4 regions of the Ramlibacter agri genome follow, and region 3 is predicted to be linked to each of the others. Evidence: predicted binding sites of a transcription regulator. Region 3 holds the regulator's gene; each other region holds the start of a gene.

Region 1 (5,852 bases), on a different contig from region 3:
GCGCAGCGCAGCTACGGCAGGAGCACGAGGAAGGTCAGCGGCGCGCCGGAGGCGGCGCGGTGACCATCGGGGGTGCGAAGGGAGGCGGGTTGGTGGCCAACCGCCGGGTCGTGTTCATGGGGGGATGATAAGAGGTCAAAAGCGCCGGCTCAGATAGGGCGAACCCGCCAGCCCGAAGCGCCACGGCACTTCCGCCGCCTTGCTGATCCCGATCCGCGGCCCGATCGCGATCTCGTGCAGCCTGTCGGGGGCGTGCACTTCGAAAGGCTTCTGGTCCAGCCGGTAGCCGTTCATGTCATGCGCGATGGCCAGCGCCTGGCCGACGCGTCCCGGCCCCGAGCAAAGCAGGCGCGGATCGTGCAGCCCGCGCCGCTCGCACATGACGGCTAGGCCCTGCAAGGGCTCGATCGCGCGGATCAACACCCCTGCGCCATGGCCTTCCTCGCGGCAGACGAAGTTCAGGCACCAGTGGATGCCGTAGGAGCGATACACATAAGCCCGCCCCGGCGGCCCGAACATCGACGCGTTGCGCGCGGTTGGCCCGCCATACGTGTGCGAGGCCGGCTCGGACATGTCGTAGGCCTCGGTCTCGACGATGCGGCCGCCGACGCCGTCCACCAGCAGCACGGCGCCGATCAGCACGCGCGCCATTTCCTCGGCGTCGCGCTGGAAGTCCTGCGGCTTCAGCTTGCTAGGCCTCAAGCGCTTCCTCTTCGCTGCTCTCGCCGAGGAAGCCGCCGCTCTGGTGCGCCCACAGGCGCGCGTACAGGCCGCCGGCCGCCAGCAGTTCGCGGTGCGAGCCTTGCTCCACGATGCGCCCCTGGTCCAGCACCACCAGCCGGTCCAGCGCCGCGATGGTCGAGAGGCGGTGAGCGATCGCGATCACCGTCTTGTTCTGCATCAACTGCTGCAGGCTCGCCTGGATGGCGGCCTCCACCTCGGAGTCGAGCGCGCTCGTGGCTTCGTCCAGCAGCAGGATCGGCGCGTCTTTCAGCATCACGCGCGCGATCGCCACGCGCTGCCGCTGCCCGCCCGAGAGCTTGACGCCCCGTTCGCCCACGTGCGCCTCGTAGCCCTTGCGCCCCTGCGGGTCGCTCAGGTTCATGATGAATTCGTGCGCCTGCGCACGGCGCGCCGCGCGCATCAGCTCCTCGTCGCTCGCGCCCGGGCGGCCGTAGACGATGTTGTCGTGCACCGAGCGGTGCAGCAGCGAGGTGTCCTGCGTCACCATGCCGATGGCCAGGCGCAGGCTGTCCTGCGTCACGTGCGCGATGTCCTGGCCGTCGATGAGGATGCGGCCGCCTTCGGTGTCGTAGAAGCGCAGCAGCAGGTTCACCAGCGTCGACTTGCCGGCGCCGGAGCGGCCGATCAGGCCGATCTTCTCGCCCGGCTTCACGGTGAGGTTGAAGTGCTCGATGATCGGCTGCGCCTTGCCGTAGCCGAAGCGCACGTCCTCGAACTTCACCTCGCCGCGCGGCACCGCCAGCGGCTTCGCATCGGGCTCGTCCACCACCTGGCGCGGGCGGGTCAGCGTGCCGATGCCGTCCTGGATGGTGCCGATGTTCTCGAACAGCGAGGCCATTTCCCACATGATCCAGTGCGACATGCCGCTGATGCGCAGCGCCATCGCGGTCACCGCGGCCACCGCGCCGGGCCCGACCTGGCCCTGCGTCCACAGCCAGATGCTGTAGCCGCCGGCCGCGATGATCAGCAACACCACCAGTGCGTGGTTGACGATCTCGAAGCTGCTGACCAGCCGCATCTGCTGGTAGCCGGTGGTCATGAACTCCGTCATCGCCTGGCGCGCGAAGCTGGCCTCGCGCTGCGTGTGCGAGAACAGCTTGACGGTGGAGATGTTGGTGTAGGCGTCGGTGATGCGGCCGGTCATCATCGCGCGCGCATCGGCCTGCTTCTTGCCGATGCGGCCCAGGCGCGGCACGAAGTACCAGACCGAAACGGCATACAGCGCGAACCAGCCCAGGAAGGGCAGCATCAGCCGCACGTCGAAGGCCGCCGCCAGTCCGAGGATGGTGATGAAGTAGACGCCGATGCCGATGATGACCTCGGTCGTCGTGAAGATCATCTCGCGCACGGCCAGCGCGGTCTGCATGACCTTGGTCGTGATGCGGCCGGCGAACTCGTCGGAGTAGAAGGCCAGGCTCTGGCCCAGCATCAGCCGGTGGAAGTTCCAGCGCAGGCGCAGTGGGAAGTTGATGGCCAGCGTCTGGTGCTTGAGGATCGTCTGCAGCGCGATCACCACGGTGCTCGCCAGCAGGATCGCCGCGTACACCGTGAGCAGGCCGTCTTGCTGCTGCCAGAAGGTCTCGCGCGAGGAGCGCGACAACCAGTCCACCACCTGCCCAAGCATGCCGAACAGCCAGGCCTCGTAGCCGGAGATGATGGCGCTGACGATGGCCAGCGCGAGGATGTAGCCACGCAGGCCCTCGGTGCAGGCCCAGACGAAGGCGAAGAAGCGCTTGGGAAGGGGTGGGGGCTCGACATCCGGGTAGGGATGGAGCAGCTTTTCGAACAGCCGGAACATGGAACCGGTGAGTTTTAACGGAAACCTGACATCGCTGGTGGGAAGGGCATTCCTGGCACTTGTAGGCGACCAGGAATACTGTATAAAGAATCAGTATTCTGCCATGACTGCCCCTGCCGTTTCCGACCTGCAAATTCGCCACGTCTGGCGTGGGCGGGAACTGGCGCAGGCGCAGGAAAAGGTGCTCTCCACGGGCTTCGCGGCGCTGGACGCGCAGCTGCCGGGCCAGGGCTGGCCGCTCGGCTGCCTGGTCGAGGTGCTGCAGGCCCAGCCGCAGCAGCACGTCTGGCAATTGCTGGCGCCGGCGCTGGCGCAATGCATGCGCGAGGAATCCGGCCCGGTCGTGCTGGTCGCCCCGCCTTACGAGCCTTTCGGCCCGGCCTTGCAGGCCCAGGGCCTGAGGCCGCAGCAGCTGCTGTGCGTGCACGCCGACAAGCCTGCGCAGCGCCTGTGGGCCGCGGAGCAGGCGCTGCGCTGCGCCGACGTCAGCGCGGTGCTGGCCTGGGTGCCACGCGCGAAGGCGGAGGAGCTGCGCCGCCTGCAGTTGTGCGCGCAGCAGAACGATCGCCTGCTGGTCGCCTTTCGCGGCATCGAAGCCCGCGAGCAGTCGTCGCCGGCGCGCCTGCGCCTGCTGTTGCAGGGCACGGAGCAGCTGGAGGTGAGCATCCTCAAGCGCCGCGGCCCGCCGCTGCTGCAGCCGGTCATGCTGGACGCGCATCCCGCGCGCCTCGCGGCCTTGCTGGCCGCGCGCAAGGTGCGCCGCGCCGCCACGCCCCTTCCCGTCGAACAAGTCGTGTCCGATGTACTGGATCGCGCTGCAAGCCTCGTCCGCTGAAGTGCGGCAGGCCTGGGGCTGGCGTGGCTTGCAGTTCACGCCCCGGGTCGCCGCCGTCGAAGAGGCCTTGCTGCTGGAGGTCTCGGCTTCCGAACGCCTGTTCGGCGGGCGCAAGCGGCTCGCGCGGCAGTTGCTGAACTCGGATTTGCCGGCGCCGGTGTGGGCGCATGGCGCGACGGCGCTGGTGGCCCTGGCGCTGCTGCGGCTGCGCGAGCAGGGGCGCGAGATGCCGGAACAGGTCCCCGACGGCCTGCCGCTGGACACACTCACCGCCGCCGGCCCGCACCTGCACACGCTGGAGCGCATCGGCTGCCTGACCTTCGGCCAGCTGCGGGCGCTGCCGCGCGGCGGCGTCAGCCGGCGCTTCGGCGCGGAGCTGCTGCAGGCGCTGGACGCGGCCTATGGCCAGCGGCCGGAGCGCTACGACTGGCTCACCTTGCCGGGCAGCTTCGACCTGAATCTCGAACTGCAGATGCTCGCCACCTCCGCGCCGGAACTGCTGTTCACGGGCTCGCACCTGCTCACCTTGCTGCAGGCCTGGCTGCAGGCGCGGAACCTGGGCGTGCTGGCGCTGGAATTCGAGTGGACGCTGGACCTGAAGCGGCTCGATGGCAAGCGGCTGCCGCCCAACGAGAAGCTGGAGCTGCGCACGGCCGAACCGACCCAGGACATGAAGCATCTGCGGCGCCTGGCCAGCGAGCAGTTCAACCGGCTTTCCATCGCCGCACCGGCCAACCACCTGCGCCTGCGCTCGCTGGAGACGGTGCCGTGGGGCGGCCTGACGACCAGCCTGCTGCCGGAGGACAACCGCCCGGGCGAGAAGCTGCACCAGCTGGTCGAGCGCCTGAGCGTGCGGCTCGGCGAGGACAACGTGGTGATGGCACTGCCGCAGGCGGACCACCGGCCCGAGGCGATGCAGCGCTGGAGGCCCGTGCGCGGCGCGGAGCCCTCGAAAGCGACTCACGGCGTCGCCGACGCGCTCTATCCGACCTGGCTGCTGCCGCAACCGCTGGAGCTGGAGGTGAAGGACAACGTCGCCTACTACGGCGGCCCCTTGCGCCGCCTCGCGCGCCTGTACCGCGTGGAGACGGCCTGGTGGGAAGAGGACGGCGCGGTGCTGCGCGACTACTTCCTGGCGCGCAGCGTTGGCGCCGGCCTGGTCTGGGTGTTCCGCGAACGGCCGCTGAAATTCGCCAGCGAGTACCGCTGGTACCTGCAGGGGCTGTATGCCTGAGACCCACGCCAAGCCGGGACCTTTCCTCGACAAGGAAAGCCAGCTGCCGCCCATCCTGCGGCCGGGGCCGGACTCGCTGCCGCCTTATGCGGAGCTGCACTGCATCAGCAACTTCAGCTTCCAGCGCGGGGCCTCGCATCCGCAGGAGCTGGTGCGGCGCGCCTACGACCTCGGCTACCAGGCGATCGCGATCACCGACGAATGCTCGGTGGCCGGCGTGGTGCGTGCCTCCAGCGGCCTGAAGGCCTACCTGGAGTTCGCGCGCGAGCTGCAGGACAAGGAGCCTGGCAACCGGCGCCTGCGCGATTTCAAGCTGCTGTTCGGCAGCGAGTTCGACCTGGGCGATGCGCGCCTGGTGGCGCTGGCGCGCAGCCTCGATGGCTGGGGCGGCCTGTGCGAGTTCATCTCCACGGCGCGCATGACCTCGGCCAAGGGCGAATACAACGCCAGCTGGGACGGCAGCGATTTCGGCAAGTTGATCGGCTGCGAGATCCTCTTCGCGCCCAAGCGCCTGCCCGGTGTGCCGCTGGACCTGGAGGCGCTGTGCGCCAGGCTCGCGCAGGCGCGCAACCTGTTCGGCGAAAACCTGTGGCTGGCGGTGGAGTTGCTGCACTCGATCGACGACGACCTGTGGCTGGCGAGCCTGCGCGAAGCCGGCGAGCGCTGCGGCGTGCCGCTGGTGGCCGCCGGCGACGTGCACATGCACGTGCGCTCGCGCAAGCCCCTGCACGACGTGATCACCGCCGTGCGCGAAGGCAAGGCCGTGCGCGATTGCGGCTTCGCGCTGCAAGGCAACGCGGAGCGCCACCTGCGCACGCGCCTGCGGCTGGCCGAGACCTATCCGCGCGAACTGATGGAAGCCTCGCTGGAGGTGGTGAAGCGCTGCAACTTCGAGCTGGAAAGCATCCGCTACAACTACCCGCTGGAGGCCGTGCCGGAGGGGATGACGCCCGCGCACGCCTTGCGCAGCCTCACCTACGCAGGCGCGCGTGCGCGCTACCCGCAGGGCGTGCCGCTGAAGGTGCGCCTGCTGCTGCGCAAGGAGCTCGCGCTGATCGAGCTGTGCAACTACGAGATGTACTTCCTCACCGTGCACGACATCGTGCGCGAGGCGGAGCGGCTGCGCATCCTGTGCCAGGGCCGCGGCTCCGCCGCCAACTCGGTGGTCTGCTACTGCCTGGGCATCACCGCGATGGACCCGATGGACTCCGAGCCGCTGCTGGAGCGCTTCATCAGCCTGG
Region 2 (5,852 bases), on a different contig from region 3:
GGCAGGTTGCCGCGCCCGCGCGCGCCGCCGACCGGCACGTTGTCCTCGGCGGACGTGCCCGGCAGTTCCATGCGCACGCGCGTCGGCACGCGCGGATTCGAGCCGCCACCCCCCAGCGACGCGGGCGGCTTGAGCATCTGGTACAGCTGCATCACGGTCTTCACGTAGTTCTGCGTTTCGCGGAAGTTGGGGATGCGGTTGCCGGCGCGCTGCACGGCGCCCTCGCCCGCGTTGTAGGCGGCCAGGGCCAGCTCCAGCTGGCCGGGGAACATCTTCATCAGGTCGTGCAGGTAGCGCGCGCCCAGCCGCACGTTGGTGCGCGGGTCGGTCAGCTTCTTTTCCACGGGCGCCTTGCGGTCGCCGGTGAGGCCATAGCGTTCGGCGGTGGCCGGCATGATCTGCATCAGGCCCACAGCGCCCTTGGGCGAGACGGCGCCGGTGTCGAAGCCGGACTCGGTGGCGATCAGCGCCTGCAGCAGCTCGAAGTCCAGCCCCTGCTCGCTGGCGGCGGCGCGCAGGTGCGGCTTGACGATCTTGTAGGTGGACGAGATCTCGAAGAAGGCGACCAGCTTGGCCGGCGCCGTGGGCACGGCCACCGGCCGCGGCGTCCCTTGCTGCAGGCCGGCGCTGGTGTCGAAGCTCTCGCCGCCGCGGAAGAACAGCTCGTAGCGCTCGTCCACTTTCTCGGCGGCGAAATGGGCCACGCCTTTTTCGTCGACGTAGCCCCAGACTTCGGCTCGCGCCGCAGCGGCGCCCAGCATCAGGGCTGCTGCAAGCGCGAACGCCAGCCCGCGCTTCATCCGCGCAACTCCAGGCCTTGCGCCCGCCGCTGCCGGAACTCGTTCGCCAGCATGGACATCACGACCATCGATTCGAAGCCGTCGTCCAGCTTCACCGCCTCGCGCAGCACGCCCTCGACGACGAAGCCCTCGCTGTCGTACAAGGCCTTGGCGCGCGTGTTGCGCTGCTTCACGTCCAGCCACAGGCGGTGCGCGCCGAGGTCGTCGAAAGCCACCTTCTTCACCACGCGCAGCGAGGCGCGGCCGAGGCCGCGGCCCTTGGACCGCACCACCATGCGTTTCAGCTCCAGCGACTGGTGCGGGCTGCGGCAGCCGATCAGGATGACGAAGCCGGCCGCCTCCAGGCCCGGACCGGCTTCCACGATGAAATGGCGGAAGTCCGGGAAGCGGATGGCCGCCTCGTGCTGGGTCCGTTCCCAGGGCGTGATGAAGGGCAGGTTTTCGGGGTCCTGCTCCAGCGACAGCACGAAGGCGATGTCGCTCTGCATGGTCGGCCGCAGCCGCACGCGCAAGGCGGCGGTATCGTTGGCGGATGCGGCCGGGTGCATGTCAGATGTCGATTTCGACGGCGTCGCCGTGCAGTTCCATCAGCTCGCGCCGCGCCGCGGCCTCGCCCTTGCCCATCAGCTTGGTGATCAGCGACTCGGTGCCGGAGAAATCCAATTTGCCCAGCTGCACCGGCAGCAGGCGGCGGGTGTCGGGGTTCAGCGTGGTTTCCCACAGCTGCTCGGCGCTCATCTCCCCCAGGCCCTTGAAACGGCTGATGCTCCACTTGCCCTCGCCCACGCCTTCCTTGCGCAGCTTGTCGAGGATGTGCGTGAGCTCGCCTTCGTCCAGCGCGTACATCTTGGACGCCGGCTTCTTGCCGCGCGCCGGCGCGTCCACGCGGAAAAGCGGCGGCCGCGCGATGTAGACGTTCCCCGACTCGATGAGCTTGGGGAAGTGGCGGAAGAAGAGCGTGAGCAGCAGCACCTGGATATGCGACCCGTCGACGTCGGCGTCCGAGAGGATGCAGATCTTGCCGTATCGCAGGCCGCTCAGGTCCACGTTATCGCTGGGACCATGGGGATCGACGCCGATCGCCACGGAGATGTCATGGATTTCGTTGTTGGCGAACAGGCGGTCGCGCTCGACCTCCCAGGTGTTCAGCACCTTGCCGCGCAGCGGCAGGATGGCCTGGCTTTCCTTGTCGCGGCCCATCTTGGCGCTGCCGCCGGCGGAGTCGCCCTCGACCAGGAAGACCTCGTTGTGCGCGAGGTCCTTGCTTTCGCAGTCGGTCAGCTTGCCGGGCAGCACGGCCACGCCGGAGCCCTTGCGCTTCTCGACCTTCTGGCCGGCCCGCTGGCGCGACTGCGCAGCCTTGATGGCCAGTTCGGCCAGCTTCTTGCCGTAGTCGACGTGCTGGTTCAGCCACAGCTCCAGCGCCGGCCGCACGAAGCTCGACACCAGGCGGACGGCGTCGCGCGAATTCAGGCGTTCCTTGATCTGGCCCTGGAACTGCGGGTCCAGCACCTTGGCGGAGAGCACGTAGGAGGCGCGGGCGAACACGTCCTCGGGCAGCAGCTTCACGCCCTTGGGCTGCAGGTTGTGCAACTCGATGAAGCTCTTGACCGCGTTGAACAGGCCGTCGCGCAGGCCGCTGTCGTGCGTGCCGCCGGCGGTGGTCGGGATCAGGTTGACGTAGCTTTCGCGCACCGGCTGGCCGTCTTCGGTGAAGGCCACGCACCAGGAGGCGCCCTCGCCTTCGGCGAAGTTGTCGTTGCTGTCGGCGAAGCCCTCGCCCTCGAACAGCGGGATCACCGGGTCGGCCGTCAGCGTCTGCATCAGGTAGTCGCGCAGGCCGCCCTTGTACTGCCAGGTCTGGGTGTCCTTCTTCTTCTCGTCGGTGAGCGACACCGTGACGCCCGGCATCAGCACCGCCTTGCTGCGCAGCAGGTGGGCCAGCTCGTTCATCGGCAAGGCCGTCGTCTCGAAGTACTTGGCGTCCGGCCAGACGCGGACCGTGGTGCCCTGCTTGCGGTCCTCGGGGCCGATCTTGCGCTTCTTCAGCTTTTCCTCGACGTCGCCGCCGGCAAACACCATGCTGCCCGCCTCGCCCTCGCGGAAGCTGGTGACTTCCAGCCGCCTGGCCAGCGCGTTGGTCACCGACACGCCCACGCCGTGCAGGCCGCCGGAGAAGCTGTAGGCCCCGCCCTTGCCCTTGTCGAACTTGCCCCCCGCGTGCAGGCGCGTGTAGACCAGTTCGATCACCGGCGCCTTCTCTTCGGGGTGCAGGCCGATCGGGATGCCGCGGCCGTCGTCCTCCACGCTCACGGAGCCGTCCGTGTGCAGGAAGACCTTGATGCGCTTGCCGTGTCCGGCCAGGGCTTCGTCCGCCGCGTTGTCCAGGACTTCCTGGATGATGTGCAGCGGGTTGTCCGTACGCGTGTACATGCCGGGCCGCTGCTTGACGGGCTCGAGGCCCTTCAGCACCCGGATGGAACCTTCGGAATACTCGGATGGTTTCGTCGCCATATGCGAGGCGCATTGTAGCCACGGCTTCCTGCGCCACTGGATGCGTATCCAGTTGTTTGTCGCATTCATGCCGCGCCATCATCAATGGGCACCAAAGATTTCAACAGGGTTGTCCGGCCCGCGGCAAGCGATCCCCGATTCCGGCCCCGACAATCTCGCGATGCAGAATCCGCCCGCTCCCAAGCTCTCGATGGCGCAGGTGCTCGCCTGCGGCGCCTTCATCGTCACCCTGTCCATGGGCATCCGCCACGGCTTCGGCCTGTGGCTGCAGCCGATCACGCAGGCCCAGGGCTGGACGCGGGAGACCTTCGCCTTCGCGCTGGCCATCCAGAACCTGGCCTGGGGCTTTGCCGGCATCTTCGCCGGCATGCTGGCGGACCGCTTCGGCGCGTTCCGGGTGCTGCTGATGGGAGCGGTGCTGTATGCGCTGGGCCTGGCGGGCATGGCGCTGTCGCGCGATCCCTTTGTCTTCACCCTCACCACAGGCGTCCTGATCGGCATGGCGCAGGCCGGCACGACCTACGCCGTGATCTACGGCATCATCGGCCGCCAGATTCCCCCGGAGCGCCGGTCCTGGGCGATGGGCGTGGCGGCGGCGGCCGGCTCCTTCGGCCAGTTCCTGATGGTGCCGGTGGAAGGCTTCCTGATCGACCGCTTCGGCTGGCAGCAGGCGCTGGTGATGCTGTCCTTCGTGGTGCTGGCGATAGTTCCGCTGGCCTTCGGCCTGCGCGAGCCGGGCTTCGGCGGCGGCGTCGCGCCGAAGCGCGAACAGACGATCCTGCAGGCGCTGGGCGAGGCCTTCAAGTACCCCAGCTTCCAGCTGCTGATGGCGGGCTATTTCGTCTGCGGCTTCCAGGTGGTGTTCATCGGCGTGCACATGCCCTCCTATTTGAAGGACAAGGGCATGTCGCCGCAGGTGGCCAGCTACGCGCTGGCGCTGATCGGCCTGTTCAACGTGTTCGGCACCTATGCCGCGGGCATGCTGGGGCAGCGCTTCGCCAAGCGCAAGATCCTGGCTTCCATCTACCTGGGGCGTTCGATCGCGATCGCGCTGTTCCTGGCGGCGCCGCTGTCGCCGCTGTCGGTGTACCTGTTCTCCGCGGTCATCGGCCTGCTGTGGCTGTCGACGGTGCCTTCGACCAACGCGGTCATTGCCAACATCTTCGGCGTGGCGCATTTGTCGATGCTGGGCGGCTTCGTCTTCTTCAGCCACCAGATCGGTTCCTTCCTCGGCGTCTGGCTGGGCGGCTACCTGTATGACCGGACCGGCAGCTACGACATCGTCTGGTACCTGGCGATCGCGCTGGGCGTGTTCGCGGCGCTGGTGAACCTGCCGGTGCGGGAAGCGCCGATCGCGCGCGGGACCGTGCCGCAGGCGGCGTGATGAAGAAGGCGCTGGCCTATGGCGCCGCGGTGGTGGTGCTGCTGGCCGTGTTTGCGCTCTATGCGCAGCCCCGGATGATGGTGACGGTGGGGAACATGATCTGGGCGTGCTTCCAGTGAGGTGAAGCCCGGGATGACAAAGGCGGAGGCCGGGTTACATTCCCGCCCATGAACGTCACCGTCATCACCGGAGCCTCGGACGGCATAGGCGCGGAAGTCGCCCGCCAGCTGGCCGCGAAAGCCCAGGCCGCCCTTGTCCTCGCCGGCCGCAGCCAGGAGAAGCTGGACGCCGTCGCCGCCCAGTGCCGCGAGCGCGGCGCGCAGGTGCTCACGATGGCCATGGATGTCGCGCAGGAGACGCAGTGCCGCGGCCTGGTCGCCGCCGCCGTCGAACGCTTCGGCCGGATCGACAGCCTGATCAACAACGCCGGCATCTCGGCGCAGGCGCTGTTCGAGGACGTCAAGGCGGAAGACCTGCACTGGTACGAAGACCTGATGCGGGTGAACCTGTGGGGCTCCGTCTGGTGCACCCACGCCGCCCTGCCCCACCTGAAGCAAAGCCGCGGCCGCATCGTGGCGGTCGGTTCGCTGGCCGGCCTGGTGGGCGTGCCGGGGCGCACCGCCTACAGCGCCAGCAAGTTCGCCATGACCGGCTTCTTCGAGGCGCTGCGGGCGGAGCTGAAAAGCGCCGGCGTCAGCGTGACCACGGCCTACCCCGGCGTCGTCGCCACCCAGATCCGCTACCGCGGCTACAACGCCCAGGGCCAGGCCGCCGGCTCCAGCGGCCTGAAGGAAGAAGGCGCGATGAGCGTGGAGGAATGCGCGCGCCTGATCGTCGACGGCATGGAGCAGCGCCGGCGCGAAGTGGTGATGACCGCCAAGGGCAAGCTGGGGCGCTTCATGAAGCTGCTGGTGCCGGGCGTGGTGGAAGGCATCGCGCTGCAGGCGCTGAAGCAGGAAGTCAGGCCGCATTGAGCATGCACGGGACCGAAGAAGCCTCGGCCTGGGTCCGCCGCTGGACCCATCTGGTCCCCGCGGGCGGCGCCGTGCTGGACGTCGCCTGCGGGCGCGGCCGCCACATGCGCTGGTTCGCGCAGCAAGGCCATCCCGTCACCGGCGTCGACCGCGACCCGGACGCGATCGAAGCGGTGCGCG
Region 3 (5,852 bases):
TGCGCCGACAGCGCAGGCGGCCGCACCCCTTGCGGCATCGCGCGCCAGACCCACGCGGCGCTGAGCAGGCTGACCACGGCCACCAGGCCGAAGGCCCAGCGCCAGCCGAGCGTGCCGCCCACCCAGGCCGCGAGCGGCATGCCCAGCACCGAGGCCAGTGACCAGCCGACGAAGATGAAGGTGATGGCGCGCCCGCGCTGCGCGCCGGGCACCAGCAGGCCCACGCAGGCCGCGGCCTGCGGCGTGAAGACCGCGGGCGGCACCAGGGCCAGCACGCGCAGCGGCAGCAGCCAGGCGAAGGAGGGCGCCAGTGCGCAGGCCAGGTGCAGCAGGGCGTACCAGGCCATGGACAGCGCCAGCAACTGGCGCCGGTCCCAGCCGGCCACCACTGCCGCCAGCAGCGGTGCGCCCAGGCACATCAGCAGCGCCCCGGCCGTCATCAGCTGGCCGGCCGTGGCGACCGGCACGGCGAGGGACGTGCTGATGTCGTTCAGCGTCCCTGGCACCACCATCACGCCGGTCCCGATAACGAAGTTGCCGGCCAGCAGCGCCCACAGCACGGGCGGGTTGCCGGCGCGCGGCGCAGCTTCGAGGGTGGCGGTGGATGACACGGGGACCTCCGCGCTGCGCGCGGTTACCGGCGGACCTGCAATGCGCCCGGGTTGACGATGTTGGTGGGCGTGCCCTTGATGAAGTTGACCACGTTGTCGAAAGCCGCGCCGAAGTAGAGCTCGTAGCTTTCCTGCTCGACGTAGCCGATGTGCGGCGTGCAGATGCAGTTTTCCAGCCGCAGCAGCGCGTGGCCCTGAAGTATCGGTTCGCTCTCGAAGACGTCGACGGCGGCGAAGCCCGGCCGGCCGCGGTTCAGGCCGGCGATCAGCGCTTCCGGCTCGATCAGCTCCGCGCGCGAGGTGTTCACCAGCATCGAGGTGGGCTTCATGCGGTTGAGGTCGTCCAGCTTGACGATGCCGAAAGTCTCCTCGTTCAGGCGCATGTGCAGCGACAACACGTCGCTTTCGGCGAAGAGTTCCTCGCGGCTGGTGGCGGCCAGGTAGCCGTCGCTTTCGGCCTTGGCGCGCGACTCCGGGCTGCCCCAGACCTGCACGCGCATGCCGAAGGCCTTGCCGTAGCCGGCGACCAGCTGGCCGATCTTGCCGTAGCCCCAGATGCCCAGCGTCTTGCCGCGCAGCACCATGCCGACGCCGAAATTGGCCGGCATGGAGGCGGACTTCATGCCGGACTGCTGCCAGGCGCCGTGCTTCAGGCTGCTGATGTACTGCGGCAGGCGGCGCATGGCCGTCATGATCAGTGCCCAGGTCAGTTCGGCCGGGGCGATGGGCGAGCCCACGCCCTCGGCCACGGCGATGCCGCGCTCGGTGCAGGCTTCGATGTCGACGTGCGAGCCGACCCGGCCCGTCTGCGAGATCAGCTTGAGGCGGGGCAGCTTCTCGACCAGCTGGCGAGTGATGGAGCTGCGCTCGCGGATCAGCACGATCACGTCGGCGTCGCGCAGGCGCACCGACAGCTGGCCGATGCCCTTGACGGTATTGGTGAAGACTTTGGCCGGGTACGGCTCCAGCTTGGTTGCGCATTGCAGCTTGCGCACCGCGTCCTGGTAGTCGTCGAGGATGACGATGTTCATGCCCGGATTGTGCCTTGAGCGATCCACCCGCCGCTGCGAGGGCTCCCGGTGGGCGCTACGATGGCGGGCTCTGAACAACAGGCTCCCCGGAGATTCTTCGATGACGATGTCCATGTATTCCGCCAGTGTTCCCGTGTTCCAGCACATGCTGAAGAACCTGGTCCATATCCTCGACAAGGGCGAGCAGTCCGCGGCTGCCCGCAAGTTGGACCCGACAGCGCTCACCACCTACCGGCTTGCGCCCGACATGCTTCCCTTCACGAAGCAGATCATGATTGCCTGCGACGCCGCCAAGCTGGGTGTCGCCCGCATTTCCGGCCTGGAAGCCCCCAAGTTCGACGACAGCGAGGCCTCCTTCCCCGAGCTCAAGGACCGCGTCCAGAAGACGCTGGACTGGCTGGCCACCGTGCCGGCCAGCGCGCTGGACGGCACCGAGGACAAGGACATCACCTTCCCCATCGGCCGCGAGAACACCCGCACGATGAAGGCGCAGGCCTATCTCACCACCTGGGTCCTGCCCAACATGTTCTTCCACATCACCACCGCCTACGCCATCCTGCGGCACAACGGCGTGGACCTGGGCAAGCAGGACTACCTGGTCGGCGCGCGTTAAGCGGCCTCCTGCGCCGCCAGCCGGTCGAGCTCGGCGCAGACGTCCGCCATGCGGCCGGAGATGACCAGCCGGCCGCTGCCGGTGCCGGCATCGAGCACGCGCACCACGCGCAAGGGCTTGGCCGGCGCTGCCGGCGCCGGGTAGGCCACGCGCAGCGGCGCGGACGGCGTGCGCGGCGGCTGCGGACCACCGGCCAGCCACTGGACGAAGGCCTGCAGCGGTGCGAACAGCTGCGGAAGGGAGAAGGTTGCGGTTGCCATGCGGAAGCTCCTTGGGGTTACGCACAGGCAGGATTGCGAAAACAGGGCTGCCGGCGCAGGGTGATGGCGCATCCGCGCGCCATACGCCTGCCACCTGCGGCGGCAGCCGGAGGCCTTACATCAACATCGTGTTGCGAATGAGGCCGACGGCGATGCCTTCGACTTCGAAGGGTTCGCCGGGCTCCACCACGATGGTGGGGTAGTCGGGGTTTTCGGCGTGCAGCTCGATCAGGTGCTTGTTGCGGCGGAAGCGCTTGACGGTGACGTCGTCGCCCAGGCGGGCCACGATGATCTGGCCGTTCTTGGCTTCCTTGGTGGACTGCACGGCGAGCAGGTCGCCGTCCATGATGCCGGCGTCGCGCATCGACATGCCGCGCACCTTCAGCAGGTAGTCCGGCCGGCGCTGGAACAGCCCGCTTTCGACGTAATAGGTGCGATCGACGTGTTCCTGCGCCAGGATGGGCGAACCGGCGGCGACGCGGCCCACCAGCGGCAGCCCGAGCTGCGCCAGGCTGGGCAGCGGCAGGTCGAACTGCTTGATGCGGTTTTCGTGGATGGAGCGCAGCGTTTCGCCCTTGAGGCGGATGCCGCGCGAGGTGCCGCTCACCAGTTCGATGACGCCCTTGCGCGCGAGGGCCTGCAAGTGCTCCTCGGCCGCGTTGGCCGACTTGAAGCCGAGTTCGGCGGCGATTTCCGCGCGGGTGGGCGGCGCGCCCGTACGAGCAATGGCGCTCTGGATCAGGTCCAGAATCTGTTGCTGGCGGGCAGTGAGCTTCGGGGCTTCGTCGATCATCGCGGCTCCTGGCGGAATAACTGTTTCGATATCCAGTAGCTGTATTTTTCAACAGTTCGGACGGGAACGCAAGTGGCAGCAAGAAAAATCGTGGTACTGGGCACTGGCGGCACGATCGCCGGGCGGGCGGCGTCGGCGGCGGACAACGTCGGCTACCAGGCGGCGCAGCTGGGCGTGGCGGAGCTGCTGCAGGGCGTGACTGGCCTCGCGGGGCTGCAGGTGGAAGCCGAGCAGGTCGCGCAGGTGGACAGCAAGGACATGGACTTCGCCATCTGGGCGGCGTTGGCGCAACACTGCGCCCATTGGCTCGCACAGGAGGAAGTGGCCGGTGTGGTGGTCACGCACGGCACCGACACGATGGAGGAGACGGCGTTCTTCCTGCAGTCGGTCTTGGCGCCCGCGAAGCCGGTGGTGCTGACCGGCGCCATGCGGCCGGCGACTTCGGCGCTGGCGGACGGGCCGCAGAACCTGGCCGATGCGCTGGCCGTGGCGGCGGCGCCGGGGGCGCAGGGCGTGAGCGTCGTCTTTGCCGGCGCGGTGCACGGCGCGCACGACGTGGCGAAGCTGCACAACTACCGGCTCGACGCCTTCGGTTCCGGCGACGCAGGCCCGCTGGCTTACATCGAAGAAGGCCGGCTGCGGCAACTGCGCGCCTGGCCCGCGGGCACGCCCCAGCGCGGCGTCGCCAACCTGCGGCCACCGGCCGACTGGCCGCGCGTGGAGATCGTGATGAACCACGCCGGCGCGACGGGCGCCATGGTGCGTGCGCTGGTGGCCGACGGCGCGCGCGGCCTCGTGGTGGCAGGGACCGGCAACGGGACGCTGCACCATGCGCTGGAGCAGGCCTTGCTCGAGGCGCAGCAGGCGGGAGTGGCCGTGCGCCGGACGACGCGCTGCGCGCAGGGGCAGGTCATTGCCACCGCGAACGACAGGCTGCCGGCGGTGGAAGTGTCAGCGGTGAAGGCGAGGATCGGCCTGATCCTCGCGTTGATGCATTAGGCCGGGCAGTTGGCCAGCGCGCCGAGGGCGCGGCCGGTAATCTCGTCCACCGAGCCCATGCCGTCGATCTTGCGGTACACCGGCGCGTTCTGGCCGTCGGCACGGGCCCAGTTGGAGTAGTACTCCACCAGCGGGCGCGTCTGCGACTCGTAGACCTGCAGGCGCTTCTGGACGGTTTCTTCCTTGTCGTCGTCGCGCTGGATCAGCGGCTCGCCGGTGAGGTCGTCCTGGCCATCCACCTTGGGCGGATTGAACTTCAGGTGGTAGCTGCGCCCCGAGGCCGGGTGCGAGCGGCGGCCGCTCATGCGCTCGACGATCGCGTCGAAGGGCACGTCGATCTCCAGCACGCAATCGATCTTCACGCCGGCGTTCTTCATCGCCTCGGCCTGCGGGATGGTGCGCGGGAAGCCGTCGAACAGGAAGCCCTTGGCGCAGTCCGCCTGCGCGATGCGCTCCTTCACCAGGCCGATGATGATGTCGTCGCTGACCAGCGCGCCGGCGTCCATGACTTTCTTCGCCGCGAGACCGAGCGGGGTGCCTGCCTTGACCGCCGCGCGCAGCATGTCCCCGGTGGAGATCTGCGGAATGCCGTACTTCTGGCAGAGAAATGCGGCCTGCGTGCCTTTGCCGGCGCCGGGAGCGCCCAACAAGATCAGTCTCATGAAATCCTCGGATGGTTTGGAATCGCCGGCGCGTGCGGGCCGGGGGCTCGACCCAGCCGTTGCACCTTGTTGCTGCGAGGATAGCATGCGTCCCCCTCAGGGAACTTACGCGTTGACTACGCGAAGTGCCGGCGCACGCGCTCCAGGTCCTCGGGGGTGTCGACGCCTGCGCCCGGGTCGGCTTCGGTCACGTGCACCGCGATGCGGTGGCCGTGCCAGAGCGCGCGCAGTTGCTCCAGCGCCTCGCAGCTTTCCACCGGCGCCTGCGGCAGCGCGGGGAACTGGCGCAGGAAGCCGGCGCGGTAGCCGTAGATGCCGATGTGGCGCAGCGGGCGCGGTTCGGGCAGGGCGGTGATGCCCTGGGCGAAGCCATCGCGCCACCAGGGCAGCGGCGCCCGGCTGAAATACATGGCGATGCCGTCGGCCTGCAGCACCACCTTCACGACGTTGGGGCTGGTGAACTCCTCGATGCTCGCGATCGGGTGCGCGGCCGTGCTCATGCTGGCCTGCGGCCGCTCGTGCAGCAGGCGCGCCACCGCGTCGATCAGCGCGGGGTCGATCAGCGGCTCGTCACCCTGCACGTTGACGACCGCGTCGTCGCCTTGCAGGCCCAGCTTCGTGCAGGCCTCGGCGAGCCGGTCGCTGCCCGAAGGATGGTCGGCGCGCGTCAGCACCACTTCGACGCCGTGCGCGCGGCAGGCCTCGGCGATGCGTTCGCTGTCGGCGGCCACCACCACGCGGCTGGCAGACGAAAGACGGGCGCGCTGCGCCACGCGCACCACCATCGGCAGGCCGGCGATGTCCGCGAGCGGCTTGTCCGGCAGGCGGGTGGAGGCGAGCCGCGCCGGAATCAGGACGGTGTACTGCATGCCGCCTTCAGGCC
Region 4 (5,852 bases), 3.1 Mb from region 3:
TCCAGTTCCGACAGCGGCTTGATGCCGCGCACCAGCGCCAGCCACACCAGCAGCACCGCCAGCGGCAGGATGCCCAGCTGCGGCAGCATCACGCCCTTGATGATCTCGGTGGCCAGCACGGAGCGTTTCTCACGCGTCTCGGCCACCTGCACCAGCGCCGGCGTGGCGCCCGGTACCTGCACCCAGGTGTAGGCCACGCGCACGTCGAGGCCGCGGATCTCGTCGTCGCGCAGGCGCGTTTCGCCCGGGGCGGCGCGATCGTCCTCCGAGGGCTGCGGGAAGTCACGTTCGCCGGAAAGCAGCTCGCCGTGCGGGCCCAGCACCTGGTAGTAGACCTGGTCGGAGTCGTCGGCGCGCAGGATCTCGCGGGCCGGCTGCGGCAGGTTGAAGCTGGCGTGCTGGGGCTGCACCGTGACCAGCTGCGCGAGCGCCTGCACGTTGTATTCGAGCGCGCGGTCGAAGGGCTTGCCGGCGATGCTCTGCGCCACCAGCCAGGTCAGCGCCAGGCTGACCGGCCACAGCAGCAGCAGGGGCGTGAGCATCCAGTCGAGGATTTCGCCGAAGAGGGAGCGCTGCTCACGCTGGAAAATCTTCATGCGGGTGGGCGTCGAGGGTTGGGCGTCGAGCGGAATTCACGCTGAACGCTCAACGCCGAACGCTCTACGGAATCTTCTCCAGACAGTAGCCGAGCCCGCGCACGGTGGCAATGCGGATCGGGCCCTTCTCGATCTTCTTGCGCAGGCGGTGGATGTAGACCTCGATGGCGTTGTTGCTCACCTCTTCGCCCCACTCGCACAGGCGCTCCACGAGCTGGTCCTTGCTGACCAGGCGGCCGGCGCGCTGCAGCAGCACCTCCAGCAGGCCCAGCTCGCGCGCGGACAGTTCCACCATGCGCCCGTCGATGGTGGCCACGCGGCCAGCCTGGTCGTACACCAGGGGACCGTGCTTGATGGTGCTGCTGGTGCCGCCCATGCCGCGGCGGGTGAGCGCCCGCACGCGCGCTTCCAGCTCGGACAGCGCGAAGGGCTTGGCCATGTAGTCGTCGGCGCCGAGGTCGAGGCCCTTCACGCGCTCCTCGATGGCGTCGGCGGCGGTGAGGATCAGGACCGGCAGCGAGGAGCCGCGGGCGCGCAGCTTGCGCAGCACCTCCAGGCCGTGCATGCGGGGCAGGCCCAGGTCCAGGATCAGCAGGTCGAATTCGCTGTTCGCCAGCAGCGCGGCGTCGGCTTCGGTGCCGCTCGCCACGTGGTCCACGGCGGCGCCGGAAGCGCGCAGGCTGCGCAGCAGGCCGTCTGCCAGCACCTGGTCGTCTTCGGCAATGAGGATCCGCATGCTTGTCTCCTTCGGCGCCTCTGCGTGCGCTCACGGGAGTGTAGGCTGGGTTTCGCGGCAGCGAACCCCAGCTCTCCTTTCCGCCTTGATGCACGTCAGGCCGTGCCGGCGTAGGCCTCCAGCCCGATCGCCACCACCGTCGCAACCTCCTCGCCCACTTCCGCGCGGAATTCACTTTCGGCCTGTGACACGGCGTCCTTGAAAGCCTGCAGCCAGGCCAGCCCGGTGGCCGTGAACTTGACGATGCGGGCGCGGGCATCGCGCGGGTCGGCTGCGCGCGTCACCAGGCCCCAGGCCTCGCACTGGTCCACCAGGTCGCCCATGGCCTGCTTGCTCATGCCGGCCTTCTGCGCGAGGTCCGTCAGCCGCGTCCCCTGCAACTCCAGGTGGCGCGTGATGTGGATGTGCGCGGCGCTCACCTGCGCGCGGGCGGCGAGGTTGGACAGCGCCAGCGGCACGTCGACGTCGTGCGACATCAGGTACAGCACCCGTTCGTCGAAACGCCGCACTGCGTGGCCGAGGAGCCGCCCCAGGTGCGTGAGCCGCCAGCCTTCTTGGTTCATATTTCACAGATCGTAAGGCAAACTGACCAAAAATACCGTTGTCCGGCGGCCACCTCGCTCGTTAAAGTACTGGCCATGTATCCAGCCTGTGCTTAAATCCACTGGATGAGAAAACGCCAACCTGTTGATTCCCAAGGAGAAACTTCGATGGACGCACAAGTCAAGGGCACCAAGATCGCCGCCGCCGACACCGAGAAGGCCAAGGCCCTGCAGGCCGCGCTGGCCCAGATCGAGAAGCAGTTCGGCAAGGGCACCATCATGCGGCTGGGCGAAGGCGAGGCCATCGAGGACATCCAGGTGGTCTCCACCGGCTCGCTGGGCCTGGACATCGCCCTGGGCGTCGGCGGCCTGCCGCGGGGTCGCGTGGTCGAAATCTACGGTCCGGAGTCGTCGGGCAAGACCACGCTGACCCTGCAGGTCATCGCCGAGATGCAGAAGCAGGCCGGCCAGTGCGCCTTCGTCGACGCCGAACACGCGCTGGACATCCAGTACGCGCAGAAGCTGGGCGTGAACGTCTCCGACCTGCTGATCTCCCAGCCGGACACCGGTGAGCAGGCGCTGGAAATCGTCGACAGCCTGGTGCGCTCCGGCGCGGTCGACCTGATCGTCATCGACTCGGTGGCGGCCCTGGTGCCCAAGGCCGAAATCGAAGGCGAAATGGGCGATTCGCTGCCCGGCCTGCAGGCCCGCCTGATGTCGCAGGCGCTGCGCAAGCTCACCGCCACGATCAAGAAGACCAACTGCATGGTCATCTTCATCAACCAGATCCGCATGAAGATCGGCGTGATGTTCGGCAGCCCCGAGACCACCACGGGCGGCAACGCGCTGAAGTTCTACGCCTCCGTGCGCCTGGACATCCGCCGCACCGGCACCCTCAAGAAGGGCGAAGAGGCCATCGGCAACGAGACCAAGGTGAAGGTGGTCAAGAACAAGGTCTCGCCCCCGTTCAAGACGGCGGAGTTCGACATCCTGTTCGGCGAGGGCATCAGCCGCGAAGGCGAGATCATCGACATGGGCGTCACGCACAACATCCTGGAGAAGTCCGGCGCCTGGTACGCCTACAACGGCGAGAAGATCGGCCAGGGCCGCGACAACGCGCGCGAGTTCCTGCGCGAAAACCCCGAGCTGGCGCGCGAGATCGAGAACAAGGTCCGCGAGAGCCTCAACATCGCGTTGCTGCCCGCCGAGATCGGCGCAGAGGAATAATCTTCCGTGGGCTTTGCGCAGCCGTCCCTGAAAGGCCGCGCGCTCAGGCTGCTCGCCAGCCGCGAATATTCCCGCCAGGAGCTCGAACGCAAGCTGGCCGAGCACGAACAGGAGCCCGGCCAGCTGCGGCAGGCACTGGACGAACTGCAGGCCAAGGGCTTCCTCGACGAACAGCGCGTGCTCGATTCGCTGCTGCATCGCCGGGCCCCGCGCCTGGGCGCCGGTCGCATCAAGCAGGAGCTGCAGGCCAAGGGGCTGGATGCCGAACGCATTGCGGCCGCCGTCGCCGACCTGCGCGCCAGCGAGTTCGAACGGGCGCGCGAGGTCTGGCGGCGGAAGTTCGGCGTGCCGCCGTTGGACGCGGCGCAGCGTGCGAAGCAGGCGCGCTTCCTGGCGGCTCGTGGGTTTGGTGGCGACGTCGTGCGTCGCGTCCTGAACGCGCCGGACGAGGAATAGCGCGCGCTGCCGGCGGAGCGCTTCGCAGGCCCTGGGGTAGAGTTGCCCGATGTCCATGACGCCCTCGAGCCTGCCTTGTTCCGAGACCTGCTGAATGCGCTGAGCGGCGGCCGCCGCAAGGCACCGGCCCAGCCGCCGGCGCCTCCGACGGAAAGCGCCGAGCAATGGCGCACGCGCGGCAATACCGCCCTCGGCGCGGGCCAGCTTGCGGAAGCGGAGCGGTGCTACCGCGAAGCCACGGCGGCGGACCCTGCCGATGCGCTCGCGCGCCTCAACCTGGGCTTCGCCCTGCTCGAACTACAGCGGCCTGCCGAGGCGGCGAAGGAGCTGGACCAGGCCATCGCGTTGCGCCGCAGCGACGACTTCCTTCACGAAGCCCACTTTCTCCTGGGCCGGGCCCAGCAAGCCGCCGGCCAGCCCGAAGAGGCGCTCGCCAGCTACGGCAAGGCGGTGCAGGCGCGAGCCGGTTTCGGCGAGCCCCTGGAGGCGGCCGTGCAGCTGCTGCAGCAGGCAGGCCGGCACGCGGAGGCGCTGGAGTGGGCGCGCCGCTGGGCTGCCGCGACGGGCTCGCTGGACGCGGCGCTCGCGGCCGCGATTGCGCTCTACGAGCTGCAGCGGCCGGTGGAGGCGCTCGCAGCGCTGGATGCGGTGCTCGGCGCGCAGCCGGATCACGCCAGCGCCCTGGAAGGCCGCGGCAACGTCCTGCTGCAACTGCGCCGCCCGCAGGAGGCGCTGGCCAGCCTGGAGCGGGCCGTGGCGCTGCGGGGCCCCAGCGCTGGCAGCTTGTCCAATATCGCGGCCGCGCTGCATGCCGCCGGCCGGCTGGAGGAAGGCTTGGCGGCCGCCGAACGGGCGCTTGCGTTGGACGCCGGCCATCGTGACGCGCTGTACAACCGCGGTGCGATCCTCGTCGGCCTGCTGCGGCTGGAGGAGGCCGCTCGGGTGCTGGGAGCGGCCCTGCAACTGCACCCCGGCGATGCCGACCTGCGCTGGAACCATGCCATCGCCTTGCTGCTGGCCGGTCGCCTGGAAGCCGGATGGGGCGACTACGAGGCACGCTGGGACGCGGCGGCGACGCAGCCGCATCCGGCGCGTCGCGACTACGGTTCGCCCGCCTGGACCGGCGGCGAGGATCTGCGTGGCAAGCGCATGCTGGTGGTTTGCGAGCAGGGGCTCGGTGACTCGATCCAGTTCGTCCGCTACCTGCCCCTGCTGCAGGAACGTGGCGCCCAGGTCTCGGTGCTGCTGCAGCGCCCCTTGCATGCCCTGGTCGCCGATGCCTTCCCCGGCGTGCAGGTGATGGCGAGCGATGGCCCGGTGCCGGCGAGCGACTTCCATTGCTTCATGTTGAGCCTGCCCGGGGCGTTCCAGACGACCCTGGCCACGATCCCGGCGCAGCAACAGCCTTATTTCCGCAGCGACGCGCAGCGCCGCCGCGAGTGGGACCAGCGCCTGGGCCCGCGGGGTGCTCTGCGCGTCGGCCTCGCGTGGTCCGGCAACTCCGCGCACCAGAACGACAGCAACCGCTCCATTCCGCTCGAAGCGCTCCAGGCCCTTGCCAGACCGGGCGTGCAGTTCGTCAGCGTGCAGCAGGAGGTGCGCGACAGCGACCTGCCGGCGCTGCAGGCCTGGCCCGGCGGGCTGCTGCATTTCGGCAAGGAGCTGCGGACCATGGCCGACACCGCGGCCCTCATCGACAACCTGGACCTGCTGGTCAGCGTCGACACCAGCGTGGCTCACCTGGCCGGCGCGCTGGGCAAGCCGACCTGCGTGCTGTTGCCCGCCTGTCCCGATTGGCGCTGGCTGCTGGAGCGCGAGGATTCGCCCTGGTACGCCGGCATGCGCCTGTTGCGGCAGCAGCGGGCCGGCGATTGGACTCCCGTCCTGGGGCGGGTGCACGCGGAACTCGCGCAGCGCGCGGCTGCGGCGTCGGCCGACCCGCAAGCGCAAGGCCAGGAGCTCCTTGCCGCAGGCGAGGCGGCCGAGGCGACCGGGCGTGTGAGCGAGGCGCAGGCCTTTTACGCGCGCGCGGCGGCAGCCTTGCCGGCCGCCCGCGAGCGCCTGGCCGGGGTCTCCCAGGCGCTGGAGCTGTACGAGGCTGCCCGGCGCGAGTCCGCCCGGGGGAACGCGTCGCAGGCCGAGGCATTGCTCCGGCAGGCCCTGGCGGCGAAGACGGGCTTCTTCGATGCATGGGTGCTGCTGGCCGGCGTGCTGGAGGCAGATGACGCGCAAGGCGCCGCCGACGCCATTGCGCAGGCGTTGCGCCTGCAGCCTGAACAGGCCAGCGCCCTGTTC

What was found. The regulator LexA, encoded in region 3, represses DNA repair genes until DNA is damaged. The targets are predictions, from matches to a motif close to ACTGTATNNNNATACAGT.
Region 1: imuA (translesion DNA synthesis-associated protein ImuA) is a predicted target of LexA. The motif match lies at 2,620-2,637, and genes of this name have one in related genera.
Region 2: HHL11_RS21515 (DNA topoisomerase IV subunit B) is a predicted target of LexA. The motif match lies at 3,350-3,367, and genes of this name have one in related genera.
Region 4: recA (recombinase RecA) is a predicted target of LexA. The motif match lies at 1,917-1,934, and genes of this name have one in related genera.

What each region holds. Positions count from the first base shown of each region.
Region 1 covers NZ_JABBFX010000002.1:767,317-773,168, reverse strand. The annotation lists gene HHL11_RS22175 (DNA-3-methyladenine glycosylase) at 136-651, opposite strand; gene HHL11_RS22170 (ABC transporter ATP-binding protein) at 692-2,542, opposite strand; gene imuA (translesion DNA synthesis-associated protein ImuA) at 2,646-3,377, shown strand; gene HHL11_RS22160 (DNA polymerase Y subunit UmuC family protein) at 3,343-4,611, shown strand; gene HHL11_RS22155 (error-prone DNA polymerase) at 4,604-5,852, shown strand, end outside.
Region 2 covers NZ_JABBFX010000002.1:642,669-648,520, forward strand. The annotation lists gene HHL11_RS21505 (lytic transglycosylase domain-containing protein) at 1-800, opposite strand, end outside; gene HHL11_RS21510 (GNAT family N-acetyltransferase) at 797-1,348, opposite strand; gene HHL11_RS21515 (DNA topoisomerase IV subunit B) at 1,350-3,314, opposite strand; gene HHL11_RS21520 (MFS transporter) at 3,475-4,698, shown strand; gene HHL11_RS21525 (SDR family oxidoreductase) at 4,866-5,672, shown strand; gene HHL11_RS21530 (class I SAM-dependent methyltransferase) at 5,675-5,852, shown strand, end outside.
Region 3 covers NZ_JABBFX010000001.1:3,709,829-3,715,680, forward strand. The annotation lists gene HHL11_RS18085 (MFS transporter) at 1-611, opposite strand, end outside; gene HHL11_RS18090 (D-2-hydroxyacid dehydrogenase family protein) at 635-1,642, opposite strand; gene HHL11_RS18095 (DUF1993 domain-containing protein) at 1,743-2,255, shown strand; gene HHL11_RS18100 (hypothetical protein) at 2,252-2,515, opposite strand; gene lexA (transcriptional repressor LexA) at 2,631-3,308, opposite strand; gene HHL11_RS18110 (asparaginase domain-containing protein) at 3,381-4,307, shown strand; gene adk (adenylate kinase) at 4,304-4,969, opposite strand; gene kdsB (3-deoxy-manno-octulosonate cytidylyltransferase) at 5,086-5,838, opposite strand; gene HHL11_RS18125 (Trm112 family protein) at 5,846-5,852, opposite strand, start outside.
Region 4 covers NZ_JABBFX010000001.1:582,852-588,703, forward strand. The annotation lists gene HHL11_RS02880 (sensor histidine kinase) at 1-596, opposite strand, end outside; gene HHL11_RS02885 (response regulator) at 661-1,332, opposite strand; gene HHL11_RS02890 (MarR family winged helix-turn-helix transcriptional regulator) at 1,428-1,895, opposite strand; gene recA (recombinase RecA) at 2,043-3,101, shown strand; gene recX (recombination regulator RecX) at 3,108-3,557, shown strand; gene HHL11_RS02905 (O-linked N-acetylglucosamine transferase family protein) at 3,633-5,852, shown strand, end outside.